DNA from 3 places in the Streptomyces sp. NPDC033131 genome. Region 1 is predicted to be linked to each of the others. Evidence: riboswitches for the same ligand, from Rfam matches in the RefSeq annotation. Region 1 holds a riboswitch; each other region holds the start of a gene.
What was found. A riboswitch is a leader RNA that binds a small molecule or an ion and turns the genes downstream of it on or off. The one in region 1 is predicted to bind cyclic di-AMP.

Region 1 (2,251 bases):
ATTTTTTACAGACGCCGAAGGAGGGGCTCTCATGACCCGACCGTCCGCCCGCCACGCCCTGCCCGAGTTCACCGAACGCACGAGTTCCGGCATGAGGACGATGGACCCGTACGCGAAGCTGCTGGAGGAACGGATCGTCTTCCTCGGGACTCCGATCGACGACATCTCGGCGAACGACGTGATGGCCCAGTTCATGCACCTGGAGTACCAGGACCCCGACCGCGACATCGTGCTGTACATCAACTCCCCCGGCGGTTCGTTCAGTTCGATGTCGGCGATCTACGACACGATGCAGTACGTCAGGTGTGACGTGGAGACGACGTGCCTGGGGGAGGCCGGTTCGTCGGCCGCCGTCCTGCTGGCCGCCGGGACGCCCGGGAAGCGGAGCCTGCTGCCGGGCGCCCACGTGGTGATCCACCAGCCCGCGGTCTCGGAGCCGATGCGTGGGCAGGCGAGCGACCTGGCCATCCACGCCGCCGAGTTGACGCGCGTGCGGTCCCGCCTGGAGGAGATGCTCGTACGGCACACCGGGCGCAGTGCGGAGCAGGTGAACGCCGACATCGAGCGGGACAAGATCTTCACCGCGCAGGAGGCGCTGGAGTACGGGCTGGCGGACCGGATCATCCCGAGCCGCAAGGGCTCGCACCCCGCTCCCGGCCAGGGGTGAGCCACCGATGCTGCCCGATCTGCCGCCACTGCCCGCCCTGACCCGCGCCGAGGGCGAGCTGATCGACCGTTACCTCGACGTGGTCGACCTGCTCGGCAGGATCAATCCGGCCCGCCCCGGAGACACGTACAGCGGGCTGCGGGCCGCGCAGGCGCTGGTCACCAAGGCGGCCGCGCTGCGGGACGCGCTGGCGCTGATGCACCGTCGGGGCGAGAGCGAGGTGCACGCCGACACGCTGGCGCGTGCGCTGCGCGTGCTGGACGGGGAGCGCCGCGCGGCTCGCGTCACACTGCCCCCGGTCACCGAGAGTTGACGCACCCACAGCCGTCCCGGGCGCCCCGCCCTTCTGACGGAGCGTCCGGGCCCGTGTCGGAAGAGACCAAACGGCGTACCACCATTTGGAGTACTTCCGCGTCCATTTACAGGCCCTGTGAGGTTGCGCAACACGCGTAGCCCCAGGGCGGAATGAGCTGTCCCGGTGCTGGTCCGAGGGCCCGCGGATCCCTCGACACCCCTTCGAACACTGGGGTGTCCACCCGAACGGGTGAGTGGTGAGTAACAACACAAACCATCGGTTCCGTTGGGATTTTCGGACATCAGTGAGCCAAGATCCCTGTCTGACGACAAGCCCCCGCCGAAGCGGCGGGGCGATCCGGGCGGACGCCGAGTCCTGCCGCTGCCCGGATGACCGGTCGACAGGAGTGGATCGGCAGGAGTGGAGGACCCAGGCAATACGGGTCGCCGGAACGGTCACGCCATGACCGGGCCGAGCAGCCCTTGGGGTGAAGCCGCAGCAGCGGCCGGGCAACTTCGCCAGCCCGAATCCGACAGGTCATCCTTCACAGGCGGCTGACGAAGGGTTGCGCATGACTGCGCTCAATCGTGTCCCGTCGCTCATGGTCCGGGCCGGTACGGCCTCGGCCCTCACCATCGCCGCGGTGAGCGGCTCCGTCGTGGTACCGGGCGTCGCCTCCGACGCCGCGGCCGCCACGCCGGCGACGAAGGCACTTCAGATCGCCGCGTCCAAGAAGGGCTCCCCGTACAAGTACGGCGCCACCGGGCCACGCCGCTTCGACTGCTCCGGGCTCACGCTGTACTCGTTCAAGAAGGCGGGCAAGAAACTTCCCCGCACGGCGGCCCAGCAGTACAACAAGACGCACCACATCTCCTCGAAGAGCCGCAAGGCCGGGGACCTGGTGTTCTTCCACTCGGGTTCGAGCGTCTACCACGTCGGCATCTATGCCGGGAAGGGGAAGATCTGGCACGCCCCGAAGACCGGGGACGTGGTGCGACTGCAGAAGATCTGGACGAAGAGCGTCTGGTACGGCCGGGTCAAGTAGACCCACCCGCGAGGGAGCGGCGGCGGCCTGACCCGCCGCCGCCCCCCTCCGGGGCTCTCCGGAGCGCGTGACACGGGCCGAAGTGGTTACTCGTTCATCCATGGCCGACCACAGTCCCTGCACCGCACGCAACGAGACCCCGCTGGAGCGCGCCGACCGCAATTTCGGCGAGCTGCTCCAAGAACTGCGCGTGACCCAGACCGGGGTGCAGATCCTCTTCGCCTTCCTGCTGACCCTGGCCTTC
Region 2 (2,251 bases), on a different contig from region 1:
GGAACCGGAGCACTCCGCGCCGCTGGGCGTCAATTCCCCGGTCACGCTGGACGAACCGCGACCGGAGCGGCTGGTCGTCCGCGATGTGGCCAAAGGTGAGTGGCGACTGGAGGTCGACCCGCTCCCCCACTCTCGACTTCGCTCGAGCGGGGGGACCCCCATCGGCGGCACCCGCGTGTATCCCGATGGCCTGGAATGCACCGAGGAAGCGCTGGAGACGTACACGATCAACGAGTCGGACCCGCTGTCGGCCCGTGCCCGCTCGGACTGGTCGGTCCGGTTGCACCGCCCGGAGCTCGCCTGGGACACGGCGGTCCGTACCCGGTCGGAGCTCGGATGTGATGAAACGGGCTTTTTCACCTCAAACGAGGTCGTGTGCACGGACGGCGGCGAGGTGGTCTTCCACCGGACCTGGGAGAAGCGGATCCCACGGACGGCCGGTTGACTACGAGTTGGGCTCATTGCCCGATTTGACACCCTTGCGAACGCGCGTGAGTTGGGTCACTCGCGCCCGTTTTCGGCCCCGGCGCCACCGGCCCGCTTTCCGCCTTGCGCGGTGCGCCAGTTGAGTCTTGGCAACCGCAAAGGATCAAGCGCCCCATATGCCTCAGACCAAGGTCAACAGGTCGATGTGTGATTCCGCCACTTGTTACGGACATGTGCTCTCGCATACGTTCCGGGCCTGTCGGGCGGACGCCTAATCCTGCCGCCGCCCAACAGGACACTCATCGACCATCACCGCACGGCAGGAGCGGGGGAACCAGGTAAGTCGCCGTTCCGGGCTCACGCCGGTACGGCTAGGGGTGAAGTCGCGCCGCCTCACGGCGACGCGGCCGGGCAGCTCCCGCCCGAACCCGACAGCTCACCTCGTAGGCGCCGGAGAGGAACAGCGCCATGGCCGCACGAGGCAAGCACAGCCGCCCCCGCACCAACCCGTTCACCCGAGGCGTCGTCACAGCCGGCACAGGCATCGCCGCCCTCGCCCTCCCGCTCCTGAGCGCGACCACCGCGAGCGCCGCGCAGCCGGCCAAGGCCCCCGCCGCCGCGCAGGCCGCAGCGCAGGTCAAGTCCGTCACGTACACCACGGTCAAGGGCGACACGCTCTACGACATCGCGGACACGTACGACACCCCCGGCGGCTGGCAGCAGCTCTACAAGGACAACCGCGAGGTCATCGGCGACAACCCCCGGCTGATCCACACCGGTGTCGACCTGACGGTCAGAACGGCCAAGAAGACGAGCACGCCCGCCAAGAAGCCCGCCCAGTCCGCGGCCAAGGCCACCCAGGCCACCCAGGCTTCCGTCAAGACGTACGCGAACAACCTCGACGGCTGGATCCGCGAAGCGATGGACATCATGGCGCAGAAGGGAATTCCGGGCTCGTACGACAGCATTCACCGCAACATCATGCGCGAGTCGTCCGGCAACCCCCAGGCCATCAACAACTGGGACTCCAACGCCGCCGCGGGCACCCCGTCCAAGGGCCTGCTCCAGACCATCGACCCGACCTTCCAGGCCTACCACGTGGACGGCACGTCGTGGGACCCGTACGACCCGGTCGCGAACATCACCGCGGCCTGCAACTACGCGGCCGCGCGGTACGGCTCGATCGACAACGTCTTCGGGGCGTACTGAGCCCTACCGGAGCGGAAACAGTCTCTCGAGGACGACGGCGACGCCGTCGTCCTCGTTGGACGACGTGATCTCGTCGGCCACGGACTGGAGTTCGGGGTGGGCATTGGCCATGGCGACGCCGTGCGCGGCCCAGTCGAACATGGGGATGTCGTTGGGCATGTCCCCGAAGGCGATGGTGTGTTCGGGCCCGAGGCCCAGATGGTCGGCGGCCAGGGCGAGGCCCGTCGCCTTGGTGATGCCGCATGGCTGGAGTTCGACGGTCCCGGGACCCGACATGGTGACCGTCGCCAGGGAGCCGATCACTCCGCGGGCCGTGGCCGCCAACTCGTCGTCGGACAGATCGGGATGGCGCAGCAGCACCTTGCTGATGGGCGCGCTCCACAGGTCGTCGCGCCGCCCGACCCGTACCGCGGGCAGGGTCGGGTGGGGCATCAGATAGCCCGGCTCGATGAGGGTCAGCCCGTCCACGCCGTCCTGGTCGACGGCCGCGTACACCTGGCCGATCTCGGCCTCGATCTTGCCGAGCGCGGTCTCGGCCAGCTCCCGGTCCAGGGTGACCGACCACAGCAGACGGTCCGCGCCGGCGTCGTACACCTGCGCGCCCTGCCCGCACACC
Region 3 (2,251 bases), on a different contig from region 1:
TGCTCGGCACGTACTGCCTGGGCGGCACCCTCACCTCCCGCCTGGACCGCGTCCTGCGCGAGGAGAAGGGCTACACCTACGGTGTGCGGGCGTTCGGGCAGGTCATGCGCTCCGCTCCGGACGGTACGGGTGCCGCGATGCTCGCCATCAGCGGCTCCGTCGACACTCCGAACACCGGACCCGCCCTCGAGGACCTGTGGACGGTGCTGCGCACCCTCGCCGCCGAGGGGCTCACCGACGCCGAGCGCGACGTCGCCGTGCAGAACCTCGTCGGGGTGGCCCCGCTGAAGTACGAGACGGCGGCGGCGGTGGCGAGCACGCTGGCCGACCAGGTCGAGCAGCACCTGCCGGACGACTTCCAGGCGACGCTGTACCAGCAGCTCGCCGCGACGGGCACCGTCGAGGCCACCGCGGCGGCCGTGAGCGCCTTCCCGGTCGACCGGCTGGTGACCGTCCTCGTCGGGGACGCGGCGCAGATCAAGGAGCCCGTGCAGGCCCTCGGCATCGGCGAGGTCACCGTCGTGTCCGCGGAGTAGCCGCCCGCGCGCAGTGGAGGCGGCGCACGCGCGCGGCCAGGGGCCCTGGTGACTGAAGAGTCGCCAGGGTCCCCGCATGTCCGAATTGAGGGAGAGGTTGCCTGTCTGCCCTGTGGCATGCGCTACAAAAGCCGTGATCCGTTTGGGGATTGAAAGTTGCCGCGTTTAGCGTCATGCGGGCTGTTCGTCAGGCAGTGCGCCGCAGCCGCGGCACCGGACAGTCATCGCCGAGTCCCCGCATGGCGCGAGCCAGGGGAGCCGGGGACCCAAACCATAAGTCCCTGGGGTGAATCGGACGCCCGCGCGTATCGCGAGGGGGTCCGTAGGAGACCTTCCTGCTCCGAACCCGTCAGCTAACCCGGTAGGCGAGAAGGAAGGAAAGGACCAGCCACCACATGGCGTTCACCTGCGCCACCGGGAAGCACCGGCGTCCCAGTCGGATGAAGCGCACCACCGCCCGTGCCGCCGGCGTCGCGGCCCTCGCCACCACCGGCGTCATCGGCACCCTGGCCGCCCCCGCGCTCGCCGCCGAACCGGCCGTAGAGAAGACCGGTCTCACCCCCGTCATCACCATCGGCGACTCGGTCGCCGACCAGATCGACGCCCAGGCGGCCGCCCAGAAGCAGGCCGCCGAAGAGGCGGAGGCGCAGCGGCAGGCCGAGGAGGCCGCGCGCACGAAGGCGGCCGCCGCTGCCAAGCAGGCCCTCGCCGAGGCCAAGCAGGCGCGCGAGGTCGAGGAGCGTGCCGCCCGCGAGGCCGAGCGCAAGCGCCTCAACTCCTACGTCTCCCCGATCTCCGGCTCGTACATCTCGACCGGCTACAAGGCCGGCGGTGGCGTCTGGTCCTCCGGCAGCCACACCGGCGTCGACTTCCATGCCGCGAGCGGCACCTCCGTCCACGCGGTCGGCTCCGGCACGGTCGTCGAGGCGGGCTGGGGCGGGTCGTACGGCAACAACGTCGTGATCAAGATGAACGACGGCACCTACACCCAGTACGGTCACCTGTCGTCCCTCGCCGTCTCCGTCGGTCAGTCGGTCACCCCGGGCCAGCAGATAGGCCTCTCGGGCGCCACCGGCAACGTCACCGGGCCGCACCTGCACTTCGAGGCCCGCACGACCCCGGAGTACGGCTCGGACATGGACCCCGTCGCCTACCTCCGCTCGCACGGTGTGAACGTCTGACGCCCGCACGGCGTGATCGTCCGACGCCCGCGCCCGTGATCGTCTGACGACCACGGCTCCGCGTCCCGAAGCCCCGGTTCACCGAGCCGGGGCTTTCGGTGTATCGGACGCCCGTCTGTCCAAAAAATATCCATGGATTCCGGCCCGCCATCGGAAATTCCCGCTGATTGCAATAGAGTCGCTGAACACACGTCAATCGTCGACGTTTCACGGGGATTAAAGCGGAGGTCGGTCATGCGTATTCCGGCGCACTCGGTATGCACGGCGATCCGGGACGACATCGTCGCGGGTGTCTACGAGCGCGGCAGCCGGCTCACCGAGGAACTGCTCGCGCGCCGCTACGGCGTCTCGCGCGTCCCCGTACGGGAGGCCCTGCGCACGCTGGAGGCGGAGGGCTTCGTGGTGACCCGGCGGCACGCGGGCGCGTGCGTCGCGGAACCCACCGAGCAGGAGGGTGCCGACCTGCTGGAGATGCGCATGCTCCTGGAGCCGCTCGGCGCCTCGCGGGCCGCCCAGCGGCGCACCGAGGCCCAT

Region 2: another riboswitch for cyclic di-AMP. It lies ahead of ACZ5XS_RS40335 (LysM peptidoglycan-binding domain-containing protein); the one in region 1 lies ahead of ACZ5XS_RS09595 (C40 family peptidase).
Region 3: another riboswitch for cyclic di-AMP. It lies ahead of ACZ5XS_RS28465 (M23 family metallopeptidase); the one in region 1 lies ahead of ACZ5XS_RS09595 (C40 family peptidase).

The regions. Positions count from the first base shown of each region.
Region 1 is NZ_JBVIPA010000005.1:186,175-188,425, forward strand. Features, by position in the region: gene ACZ5XS_RS09585 (ATP-dependent Clp protease proteolytic subunit) at 32-667, shown strand; gene ACZ5XS_RS09590 (hypothetical protein) at 675-980, shown strand; cyclic di-AMP (ydaO/yuaA leader) riboswitch at 1,397-1,530, shown strand; gene ACZ5XS_RS09595 (C40 family peptidase) at 1,534-2,007, shown strand; gene ACZ5XS_RS09600 (DUF6328 family protein) at 2,108-2,251, shown strand, end outside.
Region 2 is NZ_JBVIPA010000054.1:21,192-23,442, reverse strand. Features, by position in the region: gene ACZ5XS_RS40340 (CocE/NonD family hydrolase) at 1-445, shown strand, start outside; cyclic di-AMP (ydaO/yuaA leader) riboswitch at 727-889, shown strand; gene ACZ5XS_RS40335 (LysM peptidoglycan-binding domain-containing protein) at 895-1,635, shown strand; gene ACZ5XS_RS40330 (HAD family hydrolase) at 1,639-2,251, opposite strand, start outside.
Region 3 is NZ_JBVIPA010000025.1:117,687-119,937, forward strand. Features, by position in the region: gene ACZ5XS_RS28460 (M16 family metallopeptidase) at 1-536, shown strand, start outside; cyclic di-AMP (ydaO/yuaA leader) riboswitch at 752-918, shown strand; gene ACZ5XS_RS28465 (M23 family metallopeptidase) at 932-1,717, shown strand; gene ACZ5XS_RS28470 (GntR family transcriptional regulator) at 1,952-2,251, shown strand, end outside.